Linked DNA regions of Agarilytica rhodophyticola. The protein of the gene in region 2 interacts with the protein of the main gene of each other region in a pairwise test. Links are inferred from orthologs where the notes say so. Each region holds a gene or a part of one and is shown on either strand. Other genes may lie near its edges. The genes, in order: BVC89_RS19385 and BVC89_RS17370.

What was found.
Region 1: the proteins of BVC89_RS17370 (region 2) and BVC89_RS19385 interact in binary tests that used the Escherichia coli proteins (3 or more experiments, as listed by UniProt). The link is inferred for Agarilytica rhodophyticola from one-to-one orthologs.

Annotation. Positions count from the first base shown.
Region 1 is NZ_CP020038.1:4,636,569-4,652,896, forward strand. The notes cover bases 6,221-9,607. They hold BVC89_RS19385 (2-oxoglutarate dehydrogenase E1 component), read right to left. Parts: upstream 9,259-9,607; coding sequence 6,421-9,258; downstream 6,221-6,420. Other genes in these bases: odhB (2-oxoglutarate dehydrogenase complex dihydrolipoyllysine-residue succinyltransferase), read right to left, coding at 6,221-6,366; BVC89_RS19390 (succinate dehydrogenase iron-sulfur subunit), read right to left, coding at 9,506-9,607. In the rest of the region: BVC89_RS19355 (ATP-grasp domain-containing protein), read right to left, coding at 1-345; BVC89_RS19360 (DedA family protein), read right to left, coding at 342-923; sucD (succinate--CoA ligase subunit alpha), read right to left, coding at 1,260-2,132; sucC (ADP-forming succinate--CoA ligase subunit beta), read right to left, coding at 2,135-3,298; lpdA (dihydrolipoyl dehydrogenase), read right to left, coding at 3,557-5,011; more of odhB, read right to left, coding at 5,131-6,220; more of BVC89_RS19390, read right to left, coding at 9,608-10,210; sdhA (succinate dehydrogenase flavoprotein subunit), read right to left, coding at 10,255-12,024; sdhD (succinate dehydrogenase, hydrophobic membrane anchor protein), read right to left, coding at 12,028-12,396; sdhC (succinate dehydrogenase, cytochrome b556 subunit), read right to left, coding at 12,390-12,764; gltA (citrate synthase), read left to right, coding at 13,378-14,688; BVC89_RS19415 (transglutaminase-like cysteine peptidase), read right to left, coding at 14,729-15,418; ribosome biogenesis GTPase YlqF, read right to left, coding at 15,663-16,328. UniProt on the Escherichia coli protein: E1 component of the 2-oxoglutarate dehydrogenase (OGDH) complex which catalyzes the decarboxylation of 2-oxoglutarate, the first step in the conversion of 2-oxoglutarate to succinyl-CoA and CO(2).
Region 2 is NZ_CP020038.1:4,131,804-4,147,723, reverse strand. Bases 5,143-8,121 are described here. They hold BVC89_RS17370 (ATP-binding cassette domain-containing protein), read right to left. Parts: upstream 7,597-8,121; coding sequence 5,689-7,596; downstream 5,143-5,688. Other genes in these bases: BVC89_RS17365 (GNAT family N-acetyltransferase), read right to left, coding at 7,656-8,121; BVC89_RS17375 (ribonuclease H1 domain-containing protein), read left to right, coding at 5,143-5,471. Also shown: BVC89_RS17395 (NupC/NupG family nucleoside CNT transporter), read left to right, coding at 1-458; BVC89_RS17390 (hypothetical protein), read right to left, coding at 571-873; cdd (cytidine deaminase), read right to left, coding at 1,131-2,012; BVC89_RS17380 (TonB-dependent receptor), read right to left, coding at 2,144-4,318; more of BVC89_RS17375, read left to right, coding at 4,698-5,142; more of BVC89_RS17365, read right to left, coding at 8,122-8,153; tRNA 5-methoxyuridine(34)/uridine 5-oxyacetic acid(34) synthase CmoB, read right to left, coding at 8,196-9,170; carboxy-S-adenosyl-L-methionine synthase CmoA, read right to left, coding at 9,167-9,940; BVC89_RS17350 (response regulator), read left to right, coding at 10,218-11,831; BVC89_RS17345 (sensor histidine kinase), read left to right, coding at 11,843-12,532; BVC89_RS17340 (GEVED domain-containing protein), read left to right, coding at 13,114-13,638; BVC89_RS17330 (DUF3291 domain-containing protein), read left to right, coding at 14,275-14,718; BVC89_RS17325 (insulinase family protein), read right to left, coding at 14,923-15,920. UniProt on the Escherichia coli protein: Genetic data indicate it may be involved in ribosome assembly or function.

The DNA.
Region 1 (16,328 bases), 500 kb from region 2 along the record:
AACAAAAGTTTGCGCAAATTCTCCCGCACTCTCAAGAATGGCAAGTTTCGATTCACCCACCATTCCACCTAAATCAATATGCGGATTTACCACCATAGGCAAACCAAAATTACGGTATCGCAATGAAAGCAATATCCAATAAATAACAATAGGAATATAAAAAAACCAGGCTGGCCAAAATTCAAAAAAAGAAACAGGCTTGGAGCCTAGTTCAAGTTTTGGCAGCCCTCGATTTTCTGGGTCTTGATTTTCAATATCTTGCATAAATAGCTTTTTTGTTTGTACTGATTGATTGGGTCGCTCTACTTGTGTTTCAACACTATGGCTATTGACGTAATTGCTCATACTGAAACTCGCTTTTTTTTCGGCTTGTTCATAGATCGACGGGCTAAAACATTATTTGCCACAAGCAAGACAACAGCGATTCCCATAAGTGCCCACTTCCAGTCACTGTCCTCAAGCCATGCACTTGTGCCAAGAAAATAAACTAGCGTGAATATAGTGCCAATCCAAATAATACCGGCAAAACTCATCGCCCAGAGAAAGCGATATAGTGAAATTCTCCATAAACCACAGAGAGTAAAACCAATTGTTCTAAGGCCAGGAATGAAACGGATAATAAAAATATTCGTCATAGTGCTAAGTCGGAATTGACGACTTAGAGCACGACTTCTAGGGTTTAATAAAATCCACCCTCGCACTCTTCGCCATCGGTGTGCTGCACGACCGAGGTAATACAGCGCGAGGTCGCCTGAACAAATGCCGATAAAAATAGCCACCACAGATAACGCAACATTCAACTCGCCTTCGGCAGCTAATAACGCACCATATATCAAAGCCGCATCTTCCCATATCCAAGCAATCACAATGATTGCCATTACTAATAGCGCTGGGTGATCCGAATATTCTAGTAAGCTTTGCAAAACACTCTCTTATTAATAATGTATCGGCAAGATGATTTTTGCCAGATTTAGACTACTGTAATAGTGGTTAATTTCCTACAAGAGACACAGACCATTGCGACTCAAAAACCCAAAGCACGAAGCCTATAATGTTTATCAACTTAACGGCTTACACAAAAGGGGAAATAAACAATGACTGGACTCGATATCGCGTTTTTTATGTTGATGATTTCTGGACTCATGTATCTCGGAACAGTCGAGAACGAAAAATAATTCATTCTCGCTACTATTTGACAATGTAAGTACAAAAAAAGCGACACAAAGGTCGCTTTTTTGTCTCGATTTAATGGCAAAAATTTACCACCCAGTGATATCTTTCAAACCATTACCAATATCAGCAAGACTTCTTACAGTTTTTACACCAGCGTCTTCCAAGGCCGCAAACTTTTCATCAGCAGTGCCTTTACCACCAGAGATAATTGCGCCCGCATGCCCCATTCTCTTGCCTGCTGGAGCAGTAACACCTGCGATATAAGAAACTACTGGCTTAGAAACATTGGCCTTGATAAAGGCTGCCGCCTCTTCTTCCGCTGTACCGCCAATTTCACCAATCATAACGATTGCTTCAGTTTGATCGTCATTTTGGAACATTTCCAATATATCAATGAAGTTAGAGCCAGGAATAGGATCACCCCCAATACCAACACAGGTTGATTGCCCAAAGCCATAATCTGTCGTTTGTTTCACTGCTTCATAAGTCAAAGTACCGGAACGTGAGACAATCCCCACTTTACCTGGCTTATGAATGTGGCCTGGCATAATACCAATTTTACATTCACCTGGAGTTATGACGCCTGGGCAGTTTGGTCCGATAAGACGCACACCGAGCTCATCACACTTCACTTTAGCATCGAGCATATCTAGAGTCGGGATGCCTTCTGTAATGCAGACAACCAATTTAACGCCGCTGTGGGCCGCTTCTAGGATAGAGTCTTTACAAAATGGTGCAGGTACATAGATAACAGAAGCATCGGCGCCAGTCTCGGCAACAGCTTCACGCATGGTATTAAATACAGGTAAATTCAGGTGCTTTTGTCCACCTTTACCTGGGGTAACACCACCGACCATTTTAGTGCCATATTCAATGGCTTGCTCTGAATGAAAAGTACCTTGCGATCCCGTGAAACCCTGGCAGAGAACCTTGGTATCCTTATTGATCAATACACTCATGATTAATTCCCCGCTGCTTTTACAACTTGTTGAGCTGCATCAGTCAAACTCTCTGCAGCAATAATATTAAGACCACTATCTGCGAGTACTTTCGCACCTAATTCAGCGTTGTTACCTTCAAGTCGAACCACAACAGGCACTTTAACTCCCACTTCCTCAACAGCGCCAATAACACCTTCGGCGATCAAGTCACAACGAACAATGCCACCAAAAATATTAATTAATACTGCCGATACATTCTCGTCTGATAGGATAATTTTAAACGCTTCCACAACGCGCTCTTTAGTCGCACCACCACCAACGTCTAGGAAGTTAGCAGGTTGGCCACCGTGCAATTTCACAATGTCCATAGTGCCCATTGCCAAACCAGCGCCGTTCACCATGCAGCCGATGTTGCCATCAAGCGCAACATAGTTGAGCTCCCAATTGGCAGCGTGAGCTTCACGCTCATCTTCTTGCGAAGGATCATGCATTTCTTTCAATGCAGGCTGGCGGTACAACGCATTGCCATCGATATTTAATTTTGCATCAAGACAGTGCAAGTCACCTTGATCGGTGATGACCAGTGGATTAATTTCCAAAAGCGCCAAATCTTTCTCTTGAAACATTTTTGCCAAGCCTAAGAAGATTTGAGTAAATTGCTTAACTTGTTTACCTTCGAGCCCCAATTGGAAAGCGAGGTCACGCCCTTGGTATGGCTGAGCACCACACAAAGGATCAATTTCAGCCTTAAGAATTTTTTCTGGCGTTTCCTCGGCCACTTTTTCAATTTCAACGCCACCTTCAGTAGAAGCCATAAAAACAATGCGGCGAGTTGAGCGATCAACAACGGCACCGAGATAGAGTTCTTGTGCGATATCTGTGCAAGACTCAACGAGAATACGGCTAACCGGCTGGCCATTTTCATCTGTTTGATAGGTAACTAAATTCTTACCAAGCCACTGTTTGGAAAACTCTTCTATTTCGCCTTTAGAAGAAACCAATTTCACACCGCCAGCTTTACCACGACCGCCTGCGTGTACTTGAGCTTTTACTACCCAGCGATCACCACCGATAATATCTGCCGCTGCCGCTGCTTCTGCGGGAGTTTCCGCTGCAATGCCTGTTGAAACTGGCAAGCCATATTCTCTAAATAATTGCTTGCCTTGGTATTCGTGTAAATTCATAGGTATTTACCGTAAAGAGAAAAAATTAGTAGTGTCACTTAAAAATTCAGATAAGAGTTCTGGGTTATTTAAATGACACCGACCTTATTATGTACACGCGGCTCCGAAACCTAGGCTTCGGAGCCGCTTTATTCGATTACTCGAACAATTACGCACTTACTTTTGGTTGTTCCTGCTAGCTCAATGGCCAATTCACCATTATTAAAAAGGGACTGCATTTAATAATAGCCAATTTTCCTACTGCATAGTGGCTGGCATTTACTTGCGTTTTTTGCGGTTGGGGATATGGATCGCATGCCCCGCAACAGCCAATGCAGCTTCATGCACGGCTTCTGACAAAGTGGGATGACCGAAGACTGTCATACCAATATCTTCTGCACTTGAACCAAACTCCATTGCAATGGCCACTTGTTGCACAAGATCAGCGGCACTTGGTCCAACAATGTGACAACCAAGTATCCGATCTGTCTCAGCATGGGCAATCATTTTTACCATACCGTCTTTTTCGTTAGCAGCTAAAGCGCGGCCACTGGCAAGAAATGGGAAAACACCAATGTTGTAGGGTTCGCCATCAGCCTTCAGCTGCTCTTCTGTTCGACCTACTGCTGCAATTTCTGGGTGTGTGTAGATAACATTAGGAATAATGTCATAATTCATCACTGTCTTCTCACCGGCAATACGCTCTGCAACCATAACTCCCTCTTCAGAGCCTTTGTGAGCAAGCATTGGCCCGCGCACCACATCACCAACAGCGTAGACACCAGGGGCACTAGTAGAGCAAAGATCGTTAACGTAGATAGAGCCGCGCTCATCGAGTTTAACACCGCTATCTTCCGCTAGCAGATCATCAGTAAATGGACGTCGGCCAACACACACAATCAGTTTATCGAAAACTTCTTTCGACTCGTTGCCATCTTTGTCGGCATAAGTCACTACCACTTCTTTCTTGCCCGCTTTTTCCACCACTTCTGTGCCGGTAACACGGCAACCAAGGCGAATATCTAGGCCTTGTTTCTTGAACAGTTTTTGCGACTCTTTGGCAATTTGCTGATCCATTATCGACAAGAAAGTGTCCATGGCTTCAAGCAATACTACATTTGAACCGAGACGGTTCCATACACTGCCTAATTCAAGACCGATAACACCTGCACCGATAACACCCAAGCGCCCTGGAATTTCAGTGAACTCCAATGCACCGGTTGAATCAACAATAACGTCGTTGTCTACTGGGGCAACTGGGATCGCCACAGGTATGGAACCGGAGGCCAGAATGACATTCTCCGCTTCGTACTCTGTCACTTTACCTTCGAAGTCGGTAACCTGAACTTTTTTGCCCGCCAGTAACTTACCAGAGCCATAAAGAGATGTGACTTTATTGGTTTTAAAAAGACCAGCAACACCACCGGTCAATTGCTTTACCACATCGTCTTTGCGTTTAATCATAGATGGGACATCAATGTTGACATCGCCTGTAGCAATACCGTGAATAGAGAAGTCGGCTTTTGCTTCATGATATTTATGTGAGGTATCGAGTAGTGCTTTAGAAGGAATACAGCCAACATTAAGACATGTACCTCCATTAACTCCTTTGCCCTCTTTGTTCTTCCATTTTTCAACACAGGCTGTCTTCAAGCCTAGTTGAGCGCAACGGATCGCTGCCACATAACCGGCAGGCCCAGAGCCGATAACGATAACGTCAAATTTGTCGGACATAGGAAATCCCCAAAAAGTTATTCAAAATAGTCAAATAGTTAAGCAGTAACAGTTGCCCAGCGAGTATCTGTGTCGTCGTACTGAATTATTTTAATGCACACTAAAAGTGTGCAGTTACGCTATATTTCCAGCAATATTCTCGCGGGATCTTCGATCATATCTTTAATCGCAACCAGGAATTGAACTGCCTGCTTACCATCGATAATGCGGTGATCGTATGACAGAGCCAAATACATCATTGGCAATATTTTCACTTCTCCGTTAACCGCCATTGGTCTCTCTTGGATCTTATGCATACCTAAGATGGCTGATTGAGGAGGATTAAGGATTGGTGTCGACATAAGTGATCCAAATACGCCGCCGTTGGTGATAGTAAAAGTACCACCTGTCATCTCTTCGATGCCAAGTTTGCCATCACGGGCGCGCAAGCCATAACTGCGGATACCATTTTCTACATCGGCTAGGCTCATGTGTTCAGCATTGCGTAACACTGGCACAACCAAACCTTTATCAGTGGAGACTGCAACACCTATATCTTGATAGCCGTGATAAACAATGTCGTTACCGTCAATAGAAGCGTTAACTTCTGGTATTCTGCGCAGAGCTTCCACCGCAGCTTTCACAAAAAAGCCCATAAAGCCAAGGCGAGTGCCATTGTGAACCTTCTCGAATTTGTCTTTATATTGCTTACGCAGTGCCATTACAGGCGCCATATTAACTTCGTTGAATGTAGTCAACATGGCTGTATTGGCGGTTACATCAAGTAAACGCTCGGCAATACGAGCACGCATACGTGTCATGGGCACACGTTTTTCAACACGCTCACCCGCAGGGATATCTAGGGATGCTGCGCTGCTATTACCAGCACTGGCAGCAGGTTTAGGCGCAGCTTGTGGCGCAGGTGCTGCAGCTGCCGGCGCAGAAGAAGCACCAGAAAAGTTAGCAACATCTTCTTTAGTGATACGTCCATCTTTACCTGTACCAACAACTTGTGCCAAATTGATATTTTTCTCTTGTGCCAATTTGCGTGCGGCAGGCGCTGCGATAATATCGCCATCTGCTTTGCTAGGCTCGGCCGCTGGCGCCGCTGCTGGTACATCTGAGCCAGCCGAAGCAGCGCCTTCCTGAAAGGTCGCAATAACTTCGTTGCTAAGAACGGTATCACCTTCGTTCTTTATAATTTCTGCTACGGAACCATCAGCAGGAGCAACAACCTCCAATACCACTTTATCAGTTTCAATATCTACTAGTAGTTCATCTCGTGTAACCGCTTCGCCAGCCTGCTTATGCCAGGTTACGATACTACCGTCCTGAACAGATTCGGGGAAAGTTGGTGCTTTTATTTCTATGGTCATTTCCAGTCATGTCCTTTTTGCTTAAGGCTCTTTAAGGTTAATTTGTTGAATCAGCTATACACTGGTATCCAACGCCGCTGAAATAAATTTCTTTTGTTCGTCTAAATGCGTCGACATATAACCTGCAGCAGGTGCAGAAGATGCAGGTCTGCCGGCAAAACGCAAATAGAGCTCTGAATTTATACGGTCGAGAACACGTCGCATTCTATGTTGACTGGCGTACCAAGCCCCTTGGTTTTTGGGCTCTTCTTGGCACCAGACAAAATCTTTCACATGTTCAAAAGGTTTCAATGCCAATTTCAATGCTTCTTCAGGGAAAGGATACAGCTGCTCAATACGAACCAGTGCAATATCTTCCTGTTGCTTCGCTTCTCGTTCTTCGAATAGGTGATAATAAACTTTTCCGCTACATAAAATGACGCGTTTAACTTGTTTAGGATCAACCGTTTCGTCCGTCAGTACCGTTTCAAACTTACCGTTAGCCAATTCTTCTAGCGATGATGTTGCCAGCTTATGGCGCAGTATCCATTTTGGGCTCATGACGACTAATGGACGGCGCATATGGCGAATAGCCTGACGCCGGAGCATATGATATACCTGTGCTGGGGTCGTTGGAATACACACTTGAATATTGTGTTCTGCACACAATTGCATGAAGCGCTCGAGTCGAGCGGAAGAATGCTCAGGCCCCTGCCCTTCGTAACCATGAGGCAACAACATCACTAAGCCGCACAGGCGCTGCCATTTATGCTCACCGCTGGTAATAAATTGATCGATAACCACTTGTGCGCCATTGGCGAAATCACCAAACTGCGCTTCCCAGATCACCATACCGTTGGGTGCAGTGGTGGCATAACCATATTCAAAAGCAAGAACCGCTTCTTCCGACAAGAAGGAGTCATATATTTCAAAACTAGGTTGTCCCTGCTCGACATTCTCTAAAGGAATGTATTGCTCACCATCTTTTTGGTTATGAACAACCGCGTGACGATGGGAAAAAGTACCACGTCCAACATCTTGACCTGTAATACGAATTTGATGTCCTTGCTTAAGCAACGTTGCGTAGGCAAGAGTTTCCGCCATCCCCCAATTAATCGGCAAAGCGCCACCGGCCATTTTGCGGCGGTCATCATATATTTTGGCAACTTGGCGTTGGATTTGGATACCATCGGGGATATTCGTAATATTTTCGGCTAATGCCTGTAACTCTTTTAGGTTATAGGTGGTATCGCAAGGAGTTTGCCAATCGTGACCAATGTAAGGTGTCCAATCGACAAATAAAGACTTGTCTGGCTCACTCACCAAGCCACGTGCCACGTGCTCACCACGATCTAGGGCTGCTCGGTAATCATTGGCTAGCGTATCACCTTCTTCTTTGGTTATAACGTTCTCCGCCACCAGCTTTTCAGCGTAGAGAGTACGGGTAGTTTTGTGCGCTCGAATAGCTTTGTACATCGCTGGCTGAGTAGCAGATGGCTCATCTGTCTCATTGTGGCCTCGGCGGCGATAGCACACTAAGTCAATCACTACATCTTTGTTGAACTCATGGCGATAGTCAATGGCAAGGGCAGCAACATAAGCCACCGCTTCAGGATCATCACCATTGACATGGAAAATGGGGGTTTCGATCATTTTCGCAACGTCGGTACAATAGTCCGTAGAACGAGCATCTTCCTTATTGCTAGTGGTAAAGCCCACTTGGTTATTGATAACAATATGAACGGTACCACCAGTTTTATATGCGCGAGTTTGTGACATCTGGAATGTTTCTAGCACCACTCCTTGACCAGCAAACGCGGCATCTCCGTGAATCACAACTGGGACGACTTTTTCTCCTTTATCGTCTTGACGACGATCTTGACGAGCGCGCACCGAACCTTCAACTACAGGAGATACGATTTCCAAATGAGAGGGATTAAAGGCCAATGCCAAGTGCATTTCACCACCAGGAGTCATCACATTGGAAGAAAAGCCCTGGTGATACTTAACATCACCTGAGGTATCCACCAACCTCTTACCTTCAAATTCTTCAAATAATTCAGCGGGGTTTTTACCTAGAATATTCACTAAAGTATTTAAGCGGCCTCGGTGAGCCATACCTAATACCATTTCTTTAGCGCCGTAATCGCCCACTTTACGAATGAGAGTGTCGAGCAGAGGAATTAAACTTTCACCCCCTTCTAGACCGAATCGCTTAGTACCGGGATATTTGCTGTCAAGATGACGCTCAAGGCCTTCAGCAGCAGTGAGCCTCTTCAGTAAGCTAATTTTCGTTTCTTTATCAAACTGAGGTTGCGAACGCGTGCTCTCAAGTCGATTCAGTAACCAACGGCGCTCGTCATAATTTGTTATATGCATGACCTCCGCGCCAACAGTGCCGCAGTAGGTTTTCTCAAGATCTGCAATAATGTCTTTCAGCAAGCCTTCACGATAACCAAAAGATAAATCACCCGTTTGAAAAACTGAATCTAAATCCAGTGTATTGAGATTGTGAAAGCCGAGATCAAGATCGGGGGAATCTTTAATTTCTAAAATACCCAATGGATCGAGGGATGCCTTTTGATGACCGCTCAAGCGATAAGCATTGGTCAATTGCACCACTTCCACTTGCTTGCGTTCATGAGCAACGTTGGCACTACCCTCACCCGGAGCCACCATAGGACGAGCGCGATTACGGCCAAGCAATTCAAAATATTCAATAATTTCTGAGTGTGGTACATCGTTGCCAACTGCGCCATTAACCCTTGGCAGCTTATCAAAATAGTCACGCCAATCTTGAGACACAGAATTAGGATCATTCAAATAAAGTTCGTACATCTCTTCTACATAAACTGCATTTCCACCAGAGATGTGGGAGGTGCTCCATAACAATTCCATCAAACTTTCTTGCATTTTACTCACCGTAAATAGACAACACATTAAGTTTTGTTGTCTCTATTCGACATTTCATTTATTGCCGAAATTGAAAATTATATTTACCTACAATCATATCAGGGGAATAGGATTAGCAGGATATTTATTATTTAGGGTGGCGCAAAAAACGCCACCTGTGAACAATAGAGGATGTTACAGTAAATACTTATTGCTCTGAAACTGATCTCGAGTAAGGGCTAACAACTGTACCAGAAACAATTCGTGTTTAAGTACCACGATGCAATAACATGCTTCTGATATGCCCTATTGCTTTTGTTGGATTTAAGCCTTTAGGGCAAACGTCAACACAGTTTTGAATACCATGACAGCGAAAGACACTGAACGGATCATCTAGATTCGCCAAGCGTTCTTCTGTAGCAGTGTCACGACTATCAGCTAAAAAGCGATAAGCTTGCAGCAAACCAGCAGGGCCGATAAATTTATCGGGATTCCACCAGAAAGAAGGACAGCTCGTGGAACAACACGCGCATAAAATACACTCGTACAAACCATCGAGCTTTTCACGCTGCTCCGGGGACTGCAATCGTTCAATAGCAGGCGTCGGCGTATCGTTCTGCAAGAAGGGTTCTATTTTTCTATACTGCGCATAAAACTGAGATAAATCGACAATTAGATCTCTAATGACAGGCAGGCCCGGCAGTGGACGTAACACTAACTTGTTATTTTTGACGCACTCAGACAAAGGCTTGATGCATGCCAAACCGTTCTTGCCTGAAATGTTCATCCCATCGGAACCACATACACCTTCACGACAAGAACGTCGATAGACGATGGTAGAATCCTGTTCTTTAATCATCTCCAGCACATCTAGCACCATGAGGTCTCTACCTTGAGTATCAACGTCATAGCTCTTCATGTATGGCTTTTTGTCTGTTTCAGGGTTATAGCGATAAATTTCAACTTTCAACATATCTTTTATCCAAATAGTTTCCGCGATACTAGGTTAAATTCACACTAATAAGTACGAATTTTAGGTTCGAAGGTATCAACGGTCTTAGGTGTGAAATTCACGTCCCTCTTACCAACGGATTTATCTTCAGGGTAATACATGGAGTGACACAGCCAGTTTTCATCATCACGCTCTTGGAAATCATCACGTGCATGAGCGCCTCGAGATTCTTTTCTTTCTTCGGCAGCAATTGCAGTAGCTTCAGCCACCTCAAATAAGTTTTGTACTTCCAAGGCTTCGATACGTGCAGTATTAAATGCGCTGCTCTTGTCAGACAAATGAATATTTTCCATGCGCTCTCTAAGATCAGCGAGTTTTTTAATGCCTTCTTGCATGAACTCACCTTTACGGAAAACACCGAAGTGATTTTGCATAATGCTTTGTAGCTCCTTACGAAGCATTGAAGCATTTTCACCTTGTGACGAGCCATTAAGCTTGTTAAGACGTGCCATACCGGCTTCGATATCACTTTCAGAAGGGTCACGATATTCGACACCTTCACGCAAAGCACGTTCGATAAACATACCCGACGAGCGACCAAACACAACCAAATCGAGAAGTGAATTACCCCCGAGACGATTGGCGCCGTGCACAGATACACAGGCAACTTCACCACAGGCATAAAAACCTTCGATAACTTTATCTTCTCCGCTGACATTAGTCAGTGCCTGCCCATCAACGTTGGTTGGAATTCCTCCCATCATATAATGGCAAGTAGGCACTACAGGAATAGGTTCTTTTACCGGGTCAGCATGAGCAAAGGTACGAGATAGTTCCAAAATACCAGGTAAACGTTGGTTCAGCGTTTCAGCACCCAAGTGATCGAGCTTTAAGAAAACATGATCGCCATTTTCACCACAGCCGCGCCCCTCGAGAATCTCCAACACCATGGATCGGGCCACAACATCACGGCCAGCAAGGTCTTTTGCATTTGGCGCATAACGTTCCATAAAACGCTCGCCATCTTTATTGATGAGGTAGCCACCTTCACCGCGACACCCTTCTGTCACCAATACCCCCGCACCGTGAATACCAGTGGGATGGAATTGCCACATTTCAATATCTTGTACAGGAAAACCTGCGCGCAAAGACATCCCAATACCGTCACCAGTATTAATGTGAGCGTTAGTGGTAGAAGCGTAGATACGACCAGCACCACCAGTAGCAAAAACTGTTGCCTTAGATTTAATAAAAACAACTTCGCCATCTTCCATATTAATGGCAATGACACCACAGACCACACCGTCTTGGTTTTTGATAATATCAACGGCGAACCATTCGTTAAGGAATACCGTATTGTTTTTCACATTACCCTGATAAAGAGCGTGCAAAAGTGCGTGACCCGTTCTATCTGCGGCTGCACAAGTTCGCGCTGCCTGACCGCCGCGACCAAAGTCTTTTGATTGGCCACCGAATGGACGCTGATAAATACGACCGTTCTCAGTTCGCGAAAATGGTAAGCCCATATGTTCCAGTTCGAATACTGCTTCTGGGCCGACTGAACACATATACTCAATAGCATCCTGATCACCAATATAATCAGAGCCTTTGACCGTGTCGTACATATGCCAACGCCAATCGTCGTTAGGGTCAGCACTGGCTATCGCACAAGTAATGCCTCCTTGGGCAGAGACTGTATGTGAGCGTGTAGGAAAAACTTTAGTGACAACAGCCGTTTTAAAACCTGATTGAGCCATTTGAAGTGCCGCGCGCATCCCCGCACCGCCACCGCCAACAACAATAGCGTCAAAAGACATGGTTCGAATATTTGGCATCGATTAAAACCCCCAGAGCACTTCAATACCCCAAACCAAGTAGGCAAGAGTAATGACTGCGTAAATAGTTAGAGCGCTCATGCGCAAGAATAAAGCTTTTCCACCCATCATCCGACTGGTGACATAATCGGTTAATACTCCCCACAAACCTATCCAGCCATGAGCAGCAACACACAATAGCGCCAACAAACTAAATGCGCGCATCCACAACTGCGCAAACAAAGCTGTCCAAAGTTCATAAGTCATCTCTGGCACAGAGAAAATAAATGCCACAATAAATATTGTATAAGCAGCGAGTACTACTGCCGAAAATCTTTGAATAAGCCAATCTGAGAGGCCGCTTCGCCCCAGACTCGTAACTGCTGTTACCATACCCATAACCCCGCAAGAATAATTAACACGATCGCAACAACGACAACAATGGTCGCGCCACGCTTTCCACCTTCAAGTGTTTCACCAACGCCCATATCCATAATAAGATGACGTATTCCGGCTACAAGGTGATACGCAAGAGCGGCTAAAACAGCCCACACAATAAATTTAGAAAGTGGTGCCTGCAATGCAGTTTTAAGAGCGTTAAAACTCTGCTCTGAGCTGAGACTCATATCGAGCATCCACAGCAGTATTAATATACCGATAAGCAAAACCACACCTGAAACTCGGTGGGTAATGGAGACAAGCGCGGTAATAGGGAATTTAACTGTTTTTAGATCGAGATTTACAGGTCGGTTATCGTTCACAGTTTTGCAACACCTTAATTCATAAGATTGATAGGCAGGAAGATTTTTCTAAGGTTTGGCGAGTACATACTGTGCTGTTTAATATAAGTACATAGACTGGACATTTTAGCACCAGCTAATTAGTTATTAGCGCCAGCATCTCGCAGCGCATTTCCCATGGAAGGTTATGCTTACACGCCCCAAAAAGATCGCGCAGAATTATAGATATGCGCCACACAAATTACAAACATTCATAATAACTTATGTAACATTAGCATATAATTTGTACAAAACAACGTTTTAAAACGGTTATCACGTTCACTAGTTATAATTCATTTTTTGAATAGTTATAATTCATTTCTTGAATAGTCCTCACTCAAGAAGATTTAAATTTCTTTTCGAAAAAGCCTTTAAGCGCCCATTTTCTCCACAAAAATAAATTTTATCTATACTGATACTTGACCCAGTATGACAAAAATGCCATGGGAAATTGGACTTTGATCACATTGACATAAATTTATAGCACTATATAGTTGCGCGACTTAACAATTAATTATTTGGCTGCTTTGTGCACAATTTCGAGTGTGCTAACAGCGACAGATTATCTTTTATCTATCACATACAGGAGTCCTTAATGGCTGATAAGAAAGCACAACTTACGGTCGATGGTTTGGACGATTCTATTGAGTTACCGGTGTATTCCGGCTCAACAGGACCAGATGTCATTGACGTTAGAGCCCTTACAGGCAAAGGTTTTTTTACCTACGACCCTGGATTTGTATCCACTGCATCATGCGAATCTAAAATCACTTATATCGACGGTGGTAAAGGTATGCTTTTGCATCGGGGTTATGCCATCGAAGACCTTGCTGAAAAATCAGATTACCTGGAAACGTGTTTCTTACTTTTACACGGTGAACTGCCTTCTCAGAAAGAATATGACGAGTTTGTTAGCATTATCCGCAACCATACGATGGTTCACGAATCCATTGCACGTTTCTTTAGAGGCTTCCACCACGACTCACATCCGATGGCGATGATGTGCGGCATTGTTGGAGCGCTATCGGCCTTCTATCATGACTCATTGGATATCACTAACGAGCGTCATCGTATTATTTCAGCCCATCGTTTGATCGCTAAGATGCCGACTCTTGCTGCAATGTGTTACAAGCATTCTCAAGGTCAACCTTTCATGTATCCCGACAATAAGTTGGGTTATTCTGAAAATTTCTTACACATGATGTTCGGCACCCCTTGTGACGATCCCCAAGTAAACCCTGTGCTGGCACGAGCCATGGATAAAATCTTCCTGTTGCACGCCGATCACGAGCAGAATGCCTCAACTTCCACAGTTCGTTTAGCAGGGTCATCAGGTGCAAACCCTTTTGCCTGTATCGCATCCGGCATTGCAACACTCTGGGGGCCAGCTCACGGCGGTGCTAACGAGGCTGTATTGTCGATGTTGCAAGAAATCGGCGATGTGAAGAATATTGACAAGTTTATTCAGCGCGCCAAGGATAAAGACGACCCCTTCCGCTTAATGGGATTCGGTCATCGAGTTTACAAAAACTTTGATCCACGCGCCAAAGTAATGAAAGAAACCTGTGATGAAGTCTTGAGCGTTTTGGGTATTGAAAATGACCCATTGCTAGCGATTGCAAAACGTCTTGAAGAAATTGCGCTGGAAGACGAGTACTTCATCAAGAAGAAACTCTACCCTAATGTAGATTTCTACTCGGGTATCATTATGAAAGCTATTGGTATTCCAACCGATATGTTTACTGTGATATTCGCTACCGGGCGCACAGTGGGCTGGATCGCTCATTGGCATGAGATGCTGACAGAAGATTACCGTATTGGTCGACCTCGTCAACTTTATACTGGCGAAACCAAGCGCGACCTCACAGCTGTTGAAGATCGCAAGCCAGCAAATCCTACTTTCTAAAAAGTAAAAAAAGGGCTGTAAACACAGCCTTTTTTTTGTCTTATTGAAAGAGATTAAGCATTCTGTCATTAAGTTTCTTCCAGCTTGGTAAACTTTTCTGACTGCTACCTTTAATTTTTTTGCCTCTATCTCGCGCCAACCAAATACTTTCTCCATTGAAGCTATATACAGGAAAGAGATCTGGCCGCTTAGATGCGGGTAATATCTCTTTTTTAATATTATCTAAGATCAACGGTTCTGCACTAGGTGTTTGATAATAAGCTAACACCATATGGGCTTGATTATAGGTTAAGGACTTTACATAGGTAATACGAAGTTTGGCTGGGTCAAAAGCAGATTTTAAAAGCGAGAAATATTTACCTATAGAATAGTCTTCACAATCACCGCCATTGGTAGCCAAAGTTTCTATCGGTGTCGCCCAGTAATCTTCTTGTCCCCAATGCTCTTGATCACTCAACCACCTTACTTGATTAAAATAGTCATTCGCATGTTGCATTTTTACAAGCTCAGTAATCGTTGGGTTATCGCGATCTTGTTCCATCAAAATTCCCCAATTAAATACACGTAAGCGTGCATCATTACCATATTCTTTCTCAACACTTTGCAAAGTCGATTCAGGAATAATTGTACTGGCTGCTGCCCATGGAGGAACTGCCCACAAAAGAGACATCACCAGAGGCAAAACAAGGGTGAGAATGACATGTTTAATTGTGTGTGTTTTAGCTAACAAAACGTACTATTATCACTATCTAGAAGTTAACAGGCTCCCCCTTAAGGTTAGACAAAGATAGGTGCTAGTGCACAATTTTTCTAGAAGCCACCTGATAACTGCAGTACTTGCCGATACAGCATTAAACACAAGCTCAAAATGCTCATTTACGTCAGATAAACTCCGCTTTTCGGTTATTTTTACCTTGCCTCGTCCGTGTTCGAACGTTAGCTAACAGCTGCTAGTCGTTATCGTTAAAGCACTTTTATGTATGCTTTTTTGTATTATTCTTATTGGCTTTTTTGGCCTGTTTTTTTACGTTCTTTTGTTCTTGTTCTGCGATTTCTTGCTGCACCATTGTCGGTGTTTCGAGACACAATGGGCCAATGGCACCACTTCGAATGTCGTGGATAAACTGCTCAGATATTTTGGTTAAGTCGACACGGCCGCCGCTGTATAAGCAACCTCTTTTGCGCCCTATCAACTCAAAAAAATCCATCTCACTGATAGGTAATTTATCTAGAGAGTAACGATCCAAAAGCCTATCAGGATAGTGCTGTTTTAAAAACTCTGCTGCAAAAAACGCAACATCTTCATACTCCATAGCGGTATCTTTAATAGCTCCTGTAACAGCCAGACGATAGCTAGAGTTTTCATATTCTTGTTTGGGCCATAAAATACCAGGGGTATCCAGTAACAAAAAATCTTCACGGATCTGGATATATTGCTGCTGTTTAGTCACAGCAGGCTCATTGCCCGTCTTAGCGATTGCTCTACCGGCTAAAACATTAATCAGCGTTGATTTGCCAACATTGGGAATACCAACAATCATAGCTCGCATTTTTTTAACACTGCGCGCTTTTTGCGGCAACAATTTCTTACACAGTTCAGGTAGCTTATGAATTTTTGCCTGGTCATGGATGGAAATTGC
Region 2 (15,920 bases):
TCGCCGCCATGCTCATTGCTTTCGTGGCTTTAATTGCCATGCTCAATGGTATTATTGCTTGGTTAGGTTCACTGTTTGGTATGCCTGATTTATCCATGCAAATGATTTTGGGCTACTGTTTCCAACCGGTGGCATTTTTATTGGGAGTGCCTTGGTCTGAAACCCAAGTTGCCGGTAGTCTTATTGGCCAAAAACTTGTGCTTAATGAATTTATTGCCTTTGCCGATTTTGCCGAGCAAAAAGAAGCCTTAAGTGATTATTCGAAAGTAGTAGTGACATTTGCGCTGTGCGGTTTTGCTAACTTTTCTTCCATTGCCATTGTTATCGGAGGCTTATCCAGTATCGCGCCCAATAGACGATCCGATGTTGCACAAATGGGTCTGCGTGCAGTGTGCGCAGGCTTTATGGCAAATTTAATGAGTGCAACAATTGCAGGGTTTTACTTGTCTTTGTCATAGACCCAGTCTATGTAGAGACATTTTATAAAACTAGGAAATACAATAATTGAATTTGCGCGAGCTTAGCATGCAAAAAATGAGTGTATGAGCTGGTAGAGTTTTCACCGGCGTTTTACTTCCGGCTCCATATTTTTGTTGCTTTGCCTGTGCCCGCGTGAGGTATTCTTCCTCTCTCCGCAACTTTTGGTATTTGCTTAGGGATACCTGAGCCATCTAATGTTAATCCCTTCATACCAATGGCAAGCTGATCCATGTTGTGGTCATTAATAGCTTCTTTAGCATCTTTTCGCTTGGTATTCATTAGTGGTTTTTTACTACTCGCTTTTGCCGCCATTTTACTTTTAGCTTTTTTTGTAGACTTTAGTATCGGTCTATTAATATGGGAGCTATATTTACCATAAACTTCATTGCCCATTGCGATGTCTGCCTCCGTCATTCTTTAGTGAAAGATTTTATATACTATTAATAGTATTAAATCGTAATACTTAAGTGTTTTATGCTTTTTAGTAGACGTGACAAAAATTAAGTTCGATTCACGTCAGCTTGCTAGAACCTTATCTACCAATTCGATTTCCAGGAGTGATTAAAGAAAATAGCGTATGCTATTTATATTGCTAAATTAAACTATGAAATAGGTTCTGGCTGGCTTGCTCTAATGTGCGTTTACAGACGTTAGTGTTGCGTTTTATATATAAAATCTGCATTGGGAGCGATGGTTTTGAGTAAGGATAAAATATGTTGTCGCTGACTGATTCTTGCTTCCTTCCTTTCTATTAATTCAACCGTTTTAATTTTCTTAAAGTCTTGCTCATAAAAACGTAGTCTATCCAGGGCAGAAATTAAAGGTGAAAGGCTGGGATTATAAGCGGCGTTTTCAATATATATGCCGAATACTTCGGTGTTTTTATTTTCTTCACTCAAAACTTCTAGGCGGACAATAGCTGGAGATTGAGTATGGGGCGCGTAACTATGTTGGAGATTAATATAAGCGTCTGATGTCTCTTGTTTGTTCTGTGTGTGTGAAAACAACATCTTTTCAGAGCCTAACTCTTTTGGCCCAAAAGGTTCAGGTAATAGATCACTAAGAGAAAGAGTGGGCTTGTCTAAAACAATAATTTCTATTGCTGCTGCATCTTTTATCTCATTAATAAATTGTCGGCAGTGACCGCAAGGTGGATGGGTAATGGCGATACGAACCACGCCTTTTTCGCCATGCAGTAATGCGTTGTTAATCGCGGACTGCTCAGCATGGATAGTACTTGCAAGGGCGTCGCCAGCAATTTCTAAATTGGCACCGAGATATAATGCGCCGCTTTTACCTTCGACAACCGCGCCCACATAAAACTCCGATGTTGCAGGCAGGGCATAGTGACGAGCTAGAGGGAGAAATTTCAGCATTAGCTCTGCTAGGTTTGCAGGTACCTGCAAAAGTTGTGTTACCAGATCAGCGGGCAGTACACCATTAAAATTATGCGCATTAATATGGTGTTGAATAACTGCTTGTTGCTGGGGTGAAAAACTATTGAGTGCTTGTCGAATGATATCTTCGTTCATCGTATTACCTCATGAGAGACAACAAGTTCTACATGACTAGTGGGACGGAAATAACATGTTTAGTTGGCAGTAAAAAATAAAAAAATACTCTTACCCTCAAAAACCCAAGGTTTAAGAGGGTAAGTGCTGGTTTAAAATTCTTTTGTAAAGCGTAAGCCAAATTCGCTGCGATCGTTATTTAAAATAACCAGTATGTAATCCCCGGTGTTTAAACGGGCGTTTTCATATTTTTCATCGAAGATGTTGCGCCCGTAAAGCCCCACCGTCCAGCTTTCATCCGGTGATAAATAGCTCACGTCAAAATTCACCAGATCACGACTATTGAGTGATGTTAAACGGCCAGGGTCATCGCTGGGCTCACCAAACATATCATCGCGATAGGAGTAATCTGCACGTAAGGTAACCGTGCCGCCGGTAGCAACGGAGAAGGCATACTGTGGACTTATCGAGGCGGTTATCTCTGGTGTTAGCGGCGCCACTGCGTTTTCATCATCCACGTCGACATCGATATAGCCAAGAGAGGTATTTAGGAAGAAATCGCTGACTATACGCCAGGAGCTTTCCCACTCCAATCCTCTTGAGGTTTGGTCGACAATGATGTTGACTGTATTAAAGCCATTCGCAGTAGTGGTGCTTACCTGATAGGGTAGGTCACTATACTCTGTGTTAAATACCGCCAAGCTCATTTGCAGGCTATTGGTCAGTTGGCCTTTGATTCCTACTTCATAATTAAGTGCGGTAATATTATCGAGATCCTGATCGAAGCAGTTGACCGGATCCAGGACTCCAGTAGCGAAGTCGAATGAACCAAACAAACAGAATGGGCGCGGATTAAACTGACCGGACTGGAAGCCATTTGAAATACTGGCATAGGTAGACATGCCACTATCGAGTTCATAAGTCGCCGATAAATCCCAACTGGTCTCCGTAAAGGTTTCTTCTGCGGTGGCTTGAATCAGACCGAAATTGATATCCACTGCCGCTTCTTTTTCGTCCTCAGTAAAGCGAATGCCGCCGCCGAGTCGCAATTTGTCTGAGACGTTGTAGCCGATATTGGCGTATATCGCCTGGCTGGTAGTCTCTTGTGACAGAGTTTCGCTACCTGGGCCTCCATTAAAGGTGAAATTAGGCTGCAAGGCAAAGCCATCTTCCTCGAAGAAATAGACCCCAGACACAAAGTCCCACTTATCATAGGTGCCGTTTAACTGCACTTCAAAAGAAGACTGATCCGCTTCACCTTCTTCGCCAAAGGCGAGGAAGTTAGTAATGGTGCCATCGTCGTCAAGGCCGGTGGTATAGTCGGATGTGCGATCACTGGCAATAACTTTCAGATTTAAGGTATCAGATATGGTCCAGTCTGCGGTGATTGAGACTCCAGAAGCGGAGTTTTCATTATCCACAAGATCCGCTTCACCGGTGGCATTATCATAAGGGTCAGCAGGCTGATCAGCATTCGATAGACCTGCCTGTGCAGGTGCACCGTTGGGAATCTCGTCAATCAGAGTGCGATAGGGGCCAAGACCACTTTCGGCATCATTGGCATCGGCACTTAACAGTAGTGAAAAGCTATCGCTGGGTGTCCAGAGTATGCTGATACGACCCGATAGGTCTTCAAATTCACCTACTTCGGTGCTGGTATCCACATTGACAAAGTCGCCCACTCCGTCGCGGCTTTCAAAGCTACCAGAAGCGGATATTGCCAGTTGGTCATTGATTTGATAGCTGCCATAGAGCGAGGCATTGGCGCGGCCGCGACTGCCGGCTTGTAGGGATAGTTTGGCAAAATCATCCCCATCCCCAGGTTTGCGGGTGATAATATTAATGGCGCCACCGATGGAGTTACGGCCATAAAGGGTACCTTGGGGGCCGCGCAATACTTCTACTCGCTCAGTACTGGCAAGGCTTAGGTTTTGTCCCAGTTGTCGCCCTAGGTAGACACCATCTACATAGACCCCAACGCCTGGATCAGTGGTGATCAAGTGATCTTGTAGACCGATGCCACGAATAAAGGGATTGGCCGATGTTACTTGCCCACCGCCAAAGCCAGTTACATTCAAGTTGGGAACAAATTTACCTATATCAATGAGACCGCTAATGCCTTGTTTCTCTATCTGATCAGAGGAGAATGCACTTATCGCAACCGGAACTTCATAAATACTTTGTTCGCGCTTCTGCGCGGTTACCACAACCTCTTCAAAGAAGTTTTCCTGAGAATCATTATTGCTGGCTGTCTGTGCCAAGCTGTCAGGTATGCCGGTAAGAGTAAGCAGTGGTGTAAAGGCCACTAAGGATTTTTTTAATTTCATGTATATTTTTCCCCTGTCAAATCGCTGTTTGCTAGTAGAGTCTCGCTAACGAAATACTTTTGAAGGTATTGCAAAAAGGTGTTTGCTTTGTCAATCCGAGAAATGACCTCGTGATCAGCTCTACAGCCCATCATTCTTATTGTGAAATTAATTGCCAATGTGAAATTGATTAAAGGTGCCCCACAACAATGGCTTTAACCCCATGGCAAAACGAACGAAGCGAATTTGACCTTATAAATTATATTTTTATAGTGCGCTTAAAATTTATTTTACCTAATGGTCAATAATTTGCAAGGCGTGGTTATCATTAATTTAACCCTAACAGGGGCTGGTGCGTTAAGGTAAAATGCTCGGCTATTTGTTTACCAGAGCAATTATTATGGCAAAAAAGTTTTACGTAGTATGGAAAGGTCGAGAAACAGGCATTTTTACCGACTGGAACACATGCAAAAAGCATGTTGACCAATTTCCAGGTGCGCGCTACAAATCTTTCAAAACAAAAGAAGAAGCCGAGCAAGCTTTTAACGGCAAGCCTTCCTCCGCTGCACTTGGCACATCCAATAAGCGCGCTACTGCCTCATCTTCTGCTAACAAAGGGCTTAAAACCTACAATGGCGATGAAATAGCAGCGATGACGATGGATACCAAAGTTTTTACCGATGGCGGCTGTGAGCCTAACCCCGGTGAAGCGGGCTCTGGTATTGCGGTTTATCGTAATGATGTGCTCGATGAATTATGGTACGGCTTGTACAATCCTAAAGGCACTAATAATACTGCTGAACTAAATGCACTGCATCAAGCATTATTGATGGCTCAAAGCGAAATTCAGCAAGATCGTTCTATTGCGATCTATTGTGACTCCAAGTACTCAATTCAATGTATTACTCAGTGGGCGGCTGGCTGGCAAAAAAAAGGCTGGAAAAAATCTGGTGGCGAAATTAAAAACTTAGCCCTTATTAAAGAAATGTTTGCCCTTTATCAAGAGCTAAAGAGCGATATTAATATTTTCCATGTGAATGGTCATGTTGGTGTTGAAGGTAATGAACTTGCCGATAGAATGACAATGGTGGCAGTAGAAAGAAAAGATAAATCGTTTTCGCGTTTTAAAGATACCCTTGATATAGGCACTATTTTAGCGATGCGTGCTGGTTAGTTGGTTAGTGTAAGAATCCTTGCTAAAGGTTCTATGTTAAAAACACCCTTCTTAGGTCACACTTTATTTGCCCAATCTAATGATAACGGTGTGTTATGGGTAAGACAGAGCTTCTGTATATGTCTAACATAATAAAGAAGCTCTAATGTTTCCCTATAAAAAGAGATTCATTGTTTGCTGCCATTTAAATGCTCAATGTGCTTTGAGGTGGCAAGCCCTAAGCATTCAACATTTCAAGTTCTTCGGTTTTCTCCATCCAGCTTTCTTCTTTACTTTCCAGTGTTTCTCGAAGTGTCTTTTGTTGTTGAATTAGGGTTTGTAGTTTTTCGTTATTGCCTTCATATAGACTAGGGTCGGCTAATTCCTGTGTGACTTGATCCAGCGCTTGCTGATATTTTTCGATGTCTTTTTCGAGTTTTTTGATAGCATTGGTGAGCGGTTTTAATTTTTCTCTGGCAGCAGCGGCGGCTTGCCGTTTACTTTTTTTATCTGAGCTTTTATCAGTGTTTGGTGAATCTTTTGGGATGTTTTTATCGTTATCAGTATTGTTCCCGGTACCTTGGTTTTTATTCAGCAACCAGTGGTGATAATCGTCCAGTGTGCCATCGAAGGTTTGTACTTTATTATTATCCACCAATAAAAAGGTATCGACGGTGTTTTTCAGAAGATGACGATCGTGTGATACCACCACAATAGCCCCTTCGAACATTTGCAACGCGAGGGTCAGGGCATGTCGCACTTCTAGGTCAAGGTGGTTGGTCGGTTCATCGAGCAGTAATAAATTGGGCTTTTGCCAGGCAACAATTGCCAGGGCAAGACGTGCCTTTTCGCCGCCAGAAAAATGGGTGATATTTTCAAAAGCGCGATCGCCGGAAAAACCGAAACTGCCGAGAAAATTGCGAATACTTTGTTCGCTTTCCTGTGGTTTAATCCTTTGTAAGTGCAGGGCGCAAGATGCGTCGAGATCAAGTGCTTCGAGCTGATGCTGAGCAAAGTAACCGATACGCAGATGTGTGCCTTCAGATAAATCTCCTTGTACCAGGGCATTTTCTCCGGCGAGAGTTTTCATCAAGGTGGATTTTCCGGCACCGTTACTTCCTAACAAGCCTATACGAGAGGTGGACAATATATTTAGTTCAATTTTGTCTGCAAGGACTTTATCTGCGCCGTAACCAATAGCCGCTTGGCTGAGGTTTATTAAAGATTGCGGCAGTTTCTCAGGTGTCGGAAAGCGAAAGCTAAAAGGGGACTCAATATGTGCCGGCGCAATCATTTCCATGCGCTCCAGTTCTTTAAGTCGGCTTTGTGCCTGTTTGGCTTTGGTGGCTTTAGCACGAAAACGACGGACGAAATCTTCAATTTCTGCCACACGTTCTTGCTGCTTTTTGTAAGCGGCCGCTTGTTGGGCGAGGCGTTCAGCCTTTTGTTTTTCGTAGGAGGAATAATTGCCTACGTAAGTATCTAATTGGCGGTTATGAATACTGACAATATTGCCCACCACGTTATCTAAGAACTCACGATCATGAGACACAATAAGTAAGGTACCACGATAATCATTGAGCCAATTTTCCAGCCAGTAGGTAGCATCTAAATCTAGGTGGTTGGTGGGCTCATCCAACAACAAGAAGTCAGAGCGACACATCAGTGCCTGAGCGAGGTTTAGACGAATGCGCCAGCCACCTGAAAAATCGGTCACCTTGCGCCCATCATCACCGTTGTTAAAACCAAGACCATGCAGGAGCTGCTGGGCACGGGAGGTGGCGCTATAACCTTGGATACTCTCCATTTTTTCGTACAGGTGTGCGAGCTTTTCGCCACCTTCGCACTGAGCTATTTCTTGCTCTAGCTGCCGCAGTTCTTTATCGCCGTCGAGGATATAGTCTAAGGCTGTTTGCGACGATGCTGCCACTTCTTGACCCATATGAGACAGCAGCCAATTTTTGGGAATACTATAACGGCCTTTATCTTCGTGTAACTCACCTAAAAATAGCTTGAATAGGCTGGTCTTGCCTGCGCCGTTTTGACCGATTAAGCCCCATTTTTGACCGGGATATATCGTTAAACTGGCATCGGCAAATAATTCTTTACTGCCCAATTGAAGGTGAATTTGATCAAGTTGAATCATTAAACTAATGGTCTATGTTGGTGGAAAGTAATGGTATTGGTAGAACGCTGTGGTGCGTTTTAAAGCAGTTTTTGCCAGAACATGGCGTAGCCTAATTCTGGATTGAGTTGATAGCCTGCAAAGCCAAATTTTGTATAAGCGCCCTTTGCCCGTTCATTGCCTTCTAACACCTCTAGCGTAATTTTATAGTAGTCATGGCGACGGGCGAAGTCTTCGACGGCTTGTAACAGTGCTTGGGCAGCACCTTTGCCTCGGTATTCGGGGATTACACCTAAGTCATGTATATTGATGGCAGATTTGGCTGCAAAGGTGGCAATATTCTCAAAGCAATTAGCGAAGCCAACAGGCCTATCTTGGTGGTAGCAGAGAAATCCATGGGCAAAATCTTTTTCTGCCATAAGGTCGATACTTTGCTGTGCTATAGCTTGAGGCAAGGCTTCGCCGCCACCCATAGGATCGGCCGAATAGCTCATCAACATATCCCGTAGATGCTGGCGCTGTAGAGGTTGGCTAAAATCTACGTTAATAACCTGGAGTTGTGTGTCTTGTGTGCTCATAGGTACTCTTTTAGGGAAACTCGTTGTATACAAACTTTTTTGCTAGCTTTTTCTTCTGGCAACAAAGATACCACGTAATGGCGCCGGGTGGCCTTCAACAGTAAGCTGAGGGTTGTCCTGGTCGAGGAAATTTTCCAATGATTGAAAGGTCATCCAGTCCGTTGCTCGCTGCTCATTAACGGATGTGGCGTCGCTACCTACATAGCGTACGTTGTCAAAGCCACACTTTTGCAACCACGAGATAAGAGTGGGAGCACTGGGAAGGAACCAAACATTATTCATCTGTGCATAGCGTCCTTCTGGTACTAAGCTTTGTCCCAGTTCTCCCTCGATAATGAGCGTTTCTAATATTAGCTCGCCGCCAGGTCTTAAGGTGCTTCGCAATTGCCTCAAGTGATCCATAGGGGAGCGGCGATGGTAGAGCACACCCATAGAAAAAGTGGTATCAAATGCGGATAAGTTATCCGGTAACTCTTGAATTCCGACAGGCAAGATATCCACTGCAAGTTGGTTAAGGTATTTTTTGATCATATGAAACTGCACGATAAAACGCGGCGAGGGGTCAATCCCGATAACACGTTTAGCACCTTCTCCCAGCATGCGCCAACAGTGATAACCGTTACCACAACCAACATCCAGTATCGTACGATTTTTTAATGGCGCAATATGAGGTAATAAGCGCTCCCATTTCCAGTCAGATCGCCATTCGGTGTCGATATGTATGCCAAATAGTTGAAAGGGGCCTTTACGCCAGGGTATAAGCTTGCGCAGGCATTGCTCTAAGATCTCCTTTTGTTGCGCACTGCAGTCATCAGCATTACCGATGCTGACTTCACTTTTTAGAGTATAAGTAGATGGCGAGAGCGAGGGTAATGCATCAAAAGCGGCTAGCCATTGTGCTAAATCACCATAGCGTTGGTGAGATAAATTGTGTTCGATCTGCGCCGGTAAGACTTCTGCCCAGGGTTTCAATGCTGTGCGTGACAGCTCATCGATAAGTTGTGAATAGTCGATCATTGTTTGAATGTAATAAAGGATGAAAAATTAAAACATTGAAACCAGAGTTCGGTATTTTTAAAACCGATGTCCTCTAGTCTTTGGCGGTGCACGTCAAATGATTCAGGTATCAACACATTCTCAATAGCATTGCGTTTTTGGGCAATTTCCATGTCGCTGTAGCCATTGGTTTTTTTAAAGTAATGATGGAACTCGGTCATCAACTCATTGTGGTGATTATTACTAAACTTGAGCTTCTCCGATATGATGAGTATTCCCCCTGGCAGCATGCCTTGGTATATTTTGGTAAGCAGCTGCTGGCGCTGTTTAAGGGGAATAAACTGCAAGGTAAAGTTAAGCACGCACACCGAAGCATTGGTAATCTCAACTTTAAGAATATCATCATGGATGAGCTCTACAGGCACCTCTGCGGAGTCCGCATCGATCACTTGGCGGCAGCGTTCTACCATATCTGCTGAATTATCGACGGCGACAATATGTGTGTCAGCCGCGGTGATACGGTGGCGCATAGCCAGAGTAGCTGCACCTAAAGAGCAGCCAAGGTCGTAGCATTTGCTGCCACTTTGATTATAGCGTTCGGCAAATTGGCCGATCATGTGAACAATGGTGCTATAACCAGGAACCGAGCGTTTAATCATGTCGGGGAATACATTAACCACACTTTTATCGAACACAAAGTCGGCAACTTTGCCCAGAGGCTCGCTGTAGATTGTGTCTTTATTATTCTCTTTGTCGTGCTTGTTATCGTTATTAGGTTTTACTGTTGTCATGATTATTTCTATTGCTGGCGCCTTTTTTTGTGCCGCTATTCTACCTCGAATAGACGAATATTTCTTGAATTTATCGCCTTTTATAACCTGTTAGTGGTGCTGGGCAGAGGCCTTATACAGTAGCAGATTATGCTTGTAAGTCTTTTTTACAGGGAAACTAAAGAGAATCAACTACACTTTCTAAAGCATCATATAAAAAATGTACAACACGCTGGATGACTTTTGTGTGCTATGAACGAAGTAGGGAGTGTTTATTGCAGGAATATTTAAACAGCTGATGAGCAAAATTAAATACCAGGACTTATCAATATTAGTGGCAGACGATTTCGGCAGCTTCCGCAGCTTAGTTAATACTATGCTAACGGAGTTGGGGGTCAGTGATATTGAAATGGCGTCTAATGGCGATCAGGTTATCGAAAAGTGTAAGCAGAAAAAATATGACGTTGTCTTGTGTGATTATGATTTAGGGGAGGGGCGCAATGGCCAGCATGTGCTAGAAGCTTTGCGCCATTATAATTACCTTTCCCGCTCCAGTATCTTTATTGTGGTTTCCGCCGAGGCCAGTCGCAACATTGTCATGTCTGCCTATGATTGTGAGCCAGACGATTATTTGATGAAGCCTATTACGGCCATGATACTACGGCAACGTATCGAGCGCTTGCTTGCTCAGAAAGATTCACTTCGGCCAGTGTATACAGCTTTAGATGAAGGCAATATGGAAACGGCCACTGATCTGCTCATTGATTTATCTATAAGTGAAGATCGACAAGCGAGTGCTGCTCAAAAATTACTTGGCCAAGTGTTTATCGAACAGGGAGAACTACAAAAAGCTGAAAAACTTTATATCCATGCCTTAGAGGCAAGACCTCTCGATTGGGCTCGCTTAGGTTTGGCAAGAGTAAAACAATTAAAAGGCGATTTGGACACAGCAGGAGACTGGCTATATCAAATTGTGGAAGAAAACCCTCTGTATTTACCTGCATATGATTTGTTAGCGGAAAACCTCAAGCAAAAAGGGGAGAAAAAAGCCGTACAAGAAACCATCGAAAAAGCGGTTTATGTCTCTCCCATGTCGATATTGCGACAAAGACGTTTGGCGGCTGTTGCAGAAGATAACGATGATGCATTAACAGCCATTGAAGCTCGCCGTAATACACTTAAATTGGGAAAGTTATCGTGTCACGGTTGTGTGGAAGATAACTTAAGCTTTGTACGCACTGTGGCTAATGCGGTGCAAAATCATTCCGAGCTTCCTAAGGAGCTTATTGATGATGCAACTGAGGTATTGAGCCTAACTCGTCAAGAATATGCACTCAGTTCTGAACAAGAGTCAAGATGTCGTTTACTCGAGGGCCGAGTCAGTGCTTGCCTGGGCGATATAACAAAAGCTAAGGCATGTATTGACGATGCGATTGCCGAAGCTACGATCCAAGGTATAGACGCAGATATTGAGCTGATACTACTGTTGTTATCTATTAATGCCGAAGATCAGGTCGAACGTTTTTTAAAAGAGTTACAAGAGAAATATCGAGATGATCAAGAGGCATTGGAAAAGCTTGATCAATTTCTTAGCGAGCCGGCGAGTCATAGCAATCGCCGTTTGGTTGCTGAAGCGAATAAAGAAGGGATTGCTTTGTATACGCAAGGAGAGTTTGATCGCGCTATTGCGTGTTTTGAAAAAGCGCGTACTGTTTTTCCTAAACATGTGGGCATTGGTCTTAATATCGTGCAGGCAGTGATTGGCAAATTGAAAAGCACACCTGAAGATGAAGCGTTAAAAGAAGAATGTCATTCTATTCTCAATGCTGTTGAATCCATAATTGATAATTCCCACAGTCAATATCAACGTTTTATAAAGCTGAAGAAAATATCAGAAGTTTTTCTACTGTGAGGTCAAGCATTATGATGGAAGAAAGAAAACCCATTGATTTTTCTATGGTGCTAGCATCTAGCGTTCATGATATGAAAAACTCGATTGGCATGTTGTTGGCATCACTAGAAGGTGTGATTGCTCATACACAAACAGAGAGTCCAGAACAAACCAAACATTTTAACACCTTGCATTATGAAGCCTCTAGGATTAATAGTGACCTGGTACAGTTGCTCACGATTTATCGTATGGAAAATTCTTTTTTACCTATACAAGTTGATGAACACTATGTGATTGATGTTTTGGAAGACCAAATAGCCCGCAATCATATTTTACTACAAACAAGTGATATTAAGCTGAGTACTCATTGTGATAGAAATTTAAAATGGTATTTTGATGATGATTTACTTGGCAGTGTTATCCATAATGTTTTTGTTAACTGTGTCCGTTATACCAAATCCCGCCTTTTAGTTGAAGCTGAAGTAATAGATGATTTTTTATGTATTACTATCGCTGATGATGGCCCTGGCTATCCTGACTACATGCTGGAAAAGCCACCAGGGTATATTGCAGAAGATGTCTCTTCTACTAGTACGCATTTAGGCCTGTATTTTGCCGATCGTATTGTTGCAATGCATAAGCAGCACGAAAAGCACGGCTATATTTTATTAGAAAATGGTGAGCCGTATGGTGGTGGTGTTTTTAAACTATTTGTACCCTAAATCTTAGACACTATTGAAAAATACAATGTTTTCACGTGTCAATCAGATGCTTAAACGCTAGAAGCACTATTATTTATTGTTTTTTGGTAAATTGAGTGTTTTAGTTTTTTGGAAATATTTATGTGGGCTCTTTATGTGCAATTGTCGTTACTTGTGCTCGAATATGAATTTGAGCGCAATAGTTCTTCATAGATATCTTTTTTTATCTCGTCATCCTTTTTAGATTTAATGCATAGGAGTTTTATACATACTATTTTGTCTGCTAATGAGCAAAAAATAGTAAGTTTGTGTTTTTTATATATAGGTATTATTTTATTTTTTGTTTTTGATAATTATGTCACAAAATAGCACCACGTCATTGAAAATATAAAATACAATGAACTTGTTCACATAATTTGTGAATTGTAATTTAACTAGGAAGTAAGTATGTATCTTCACGGAGGATAAATCCTTGATATGTTTTAGCTAATCCATAAATACCATTTAATTTGACTTTGTTATATTTCAATTTTTTTGAAATATTGCTTTGTTATTTAATTTTATTTCTTACATTGATTTTTATCAGTCTGGAGGATAAAAATATGAAAATGCAGTCATTTAATTATATTGCATCTGTCGCAGCTGTATCTGTTATTTCATTAAGCTCGTCCTTTGCTAATGCTTTTAGTGATTATTGTGATTCAAGTTCTCAAAGCTCTAACGTCGAATGGATTGAGTCTATTGCTATTAATGGCAAAGAATTCGCGTCTGGCAATAACGATGGGTATATAAGACATCCTGAAATTGTCGCCATGCTGGCTCCTGGAACTAACGAAATTACATTAACACCAGGGTTTCCTTTTAATGTCGCATTCAGTGAGACGTGGACTGGTTGGATCGACTTGAACGGTGATGATCTTTTTACTGATTATGAAAAGATTTTTGAGTTTCGTGCAACTACCCCAGAAACAGTAAGCTTTGAAATTCCTGAAGACTTGGATATTGGCTTGGCGACCTTGCGTGTTGTGATGAGTTACGATGGCTATAATCAGCCTTGTGGCGAATATGTATATGGTGAAACAGAAGATATGGCAGTATCTGTCGATCCATTACTTTTCCTTGATTAGTCGTTAAGGGTTTTATTTGTTATCGCAGCTGCTCATGTGCATATGGGCAGCTGTTACCTATTTTTAGAATAGGGTAAATAGTAAATTACCTAGTTTTATTCCTTGGAATTTTATTTTTTGTGTATGGTATGTCTTACGCTGCTGCTTCCTGATTGTTGACTTGTCTTTTTTAATCGTCTTTTGAGCTTTTTCGATAGCCCATCTACAGCTTCGTATGTTTGCAATTGCTTGCCTGTCCTCTCATAATATTTTCTTCCATAATTTTCTACTTGAGTCATCATTGGTGGGCTCGATTCTGAGAATCGTGCATATCTAATATGAGACTTTGTTGTTTTACTTCCATGATAATTTGCATGTCTTTCTTCATGCCCAGGGGTAAGCCATCTCGTTGCTCCCTTATCTTGCGTACATGTAACACAATATGGCAGTATGTTCGGCATTTTGCTTCTCTCCTATTCATTATGTAAAACTAACTTTCGAATTGAATGATGTATACGGTATTGTGTAGCTTTAGCTGGTATTAAGTTTGTTTTTTATAGAAGGCGCAAACATTTATGCTGAACGAGTGTACTAATGTTGAATTTTTATTTTTTGCCCATAATATATTAAATTATTCGCCAGGGAGTTAATCACAATATGAATACATTTCAACTTGCGCAAATTAATATCGCCAAAGCTCGGGCGACCATGGACTCTGACATAATGAAAGGATTTGTCGATCGTCTGGATGAAATTAATGCGCTAGCGGATAAATCTGAGGGCTTTGTCTGGCGATTACAAACGGATGAAGGGGATGCGACTTCCATCCAAGCCTATGATGATCCAATGATAATTGTCAATATGAGTGTCTGGCAAGACCTGGAGTCACTTAAGAACTTCGTTTATAAGACAGTTCATGTGGATCTCATTCGTGATAGAAGTGCCTGGTTCGACAAAATAACCAGTGCCCATCAAGCCTTATGGTGGATACCTGCAGGCCATATTCCTACTGTAGAAGAAGGTAGAGAGAAGCTGGAGATTTTACAGCGACAGGGTCCAAGCCGCGAAGCATTTACTTTTGCCAAGCCATTCGACCCATAAAGATTAAGATTTTCCCTCAATTACCGATAGCCACATGGAAGTGGCGTATTAGAGTAATGCAGGAGCAATTACCGATAGCCACATGGAGGTGGCGTATTAGAGTAATGCAGGAGCAATTACCGATAGCCACATGGAGGTGGCGTATTAGAATAATTTTAAAATGATATAGGGTTAAGACGTCTTAACCCTACTGATCAAAAGTCCCTATAGCTCAACAATCTCCAAACCTATTTTTTCTGCACTTTCTCGCTGGCCATTACTGGTTATTACCGCTGTGCTGGCTTTATCAGGTGTGAGATAAGTTTGCGCGACTCGTTTTAAGTCTTCAAGGGTGGTGTTTAGCACACGCTCTCTGAACTTTTGTCGATGGGCTACCGTTCGTCCGTGTAACTCTGCATGGAAACAGCGTTTAGCGCGACCGGCAGGGGATTCGGATTTATCCAAGCCACTGATAACACCCAAAATAGCTTCTTCGATTTTCTGTTCACTGGATTGTTGCTCAGCAAGCCAGTCTAAGGCTTTGTCAAAATCGTCTAGGGTTCCCTGCATACGCGGATCGCGATAAGAATAAAAACGAAACGCCGCTAGGTTATTATCTTGTGAGGCGCCGCCACCATAAGCACCGCCTTGCTCGCGAATGGCGGTATGCAAATAACCGTTACGCAAAAAGCCTCCGAGTACAACCAGAGGCGCCGCATCTGCATGATCCATGGAAACGGTTGCATAGGATTTAGCGCAGAAGTTAACTTGTGTATTAGTTAGCCAGGCCTCATGAATTTTTGCATTATGAGTTGCTAGAGCAAAATCATTTTTGCTCTGTGACTGATGGCTACCGCATAGGCTATGCAGGCCCTTATGGTAGGAGGGCAGCAGTTCTTCTTCACCGACGACTAATATCTCTTTTTCACCACTGATAATTGTGTTGTGTAAGTCGGCAAGCTTTTGTGCCAGCTGCTGTAATTGTTCAGGATTTTTAATCGCGTCATCAAGCGCTTTAATACCTTTAATTGCCGCCAACCCAGATTGTTGATGGTGTAACTTGGCAGTCGCGCAGATTCCGGCACTCGCTGCCATCATCGCTAAAGAATGGCCATTACCGGTAATACTCTGCTCTTGATGCACGCGAATTTGCGCCACCAGTTCTTGGATTCTGTTGACTTCGTCGAAGCGCGCTAGTTGGATACTGGTATGCATTAAATCGC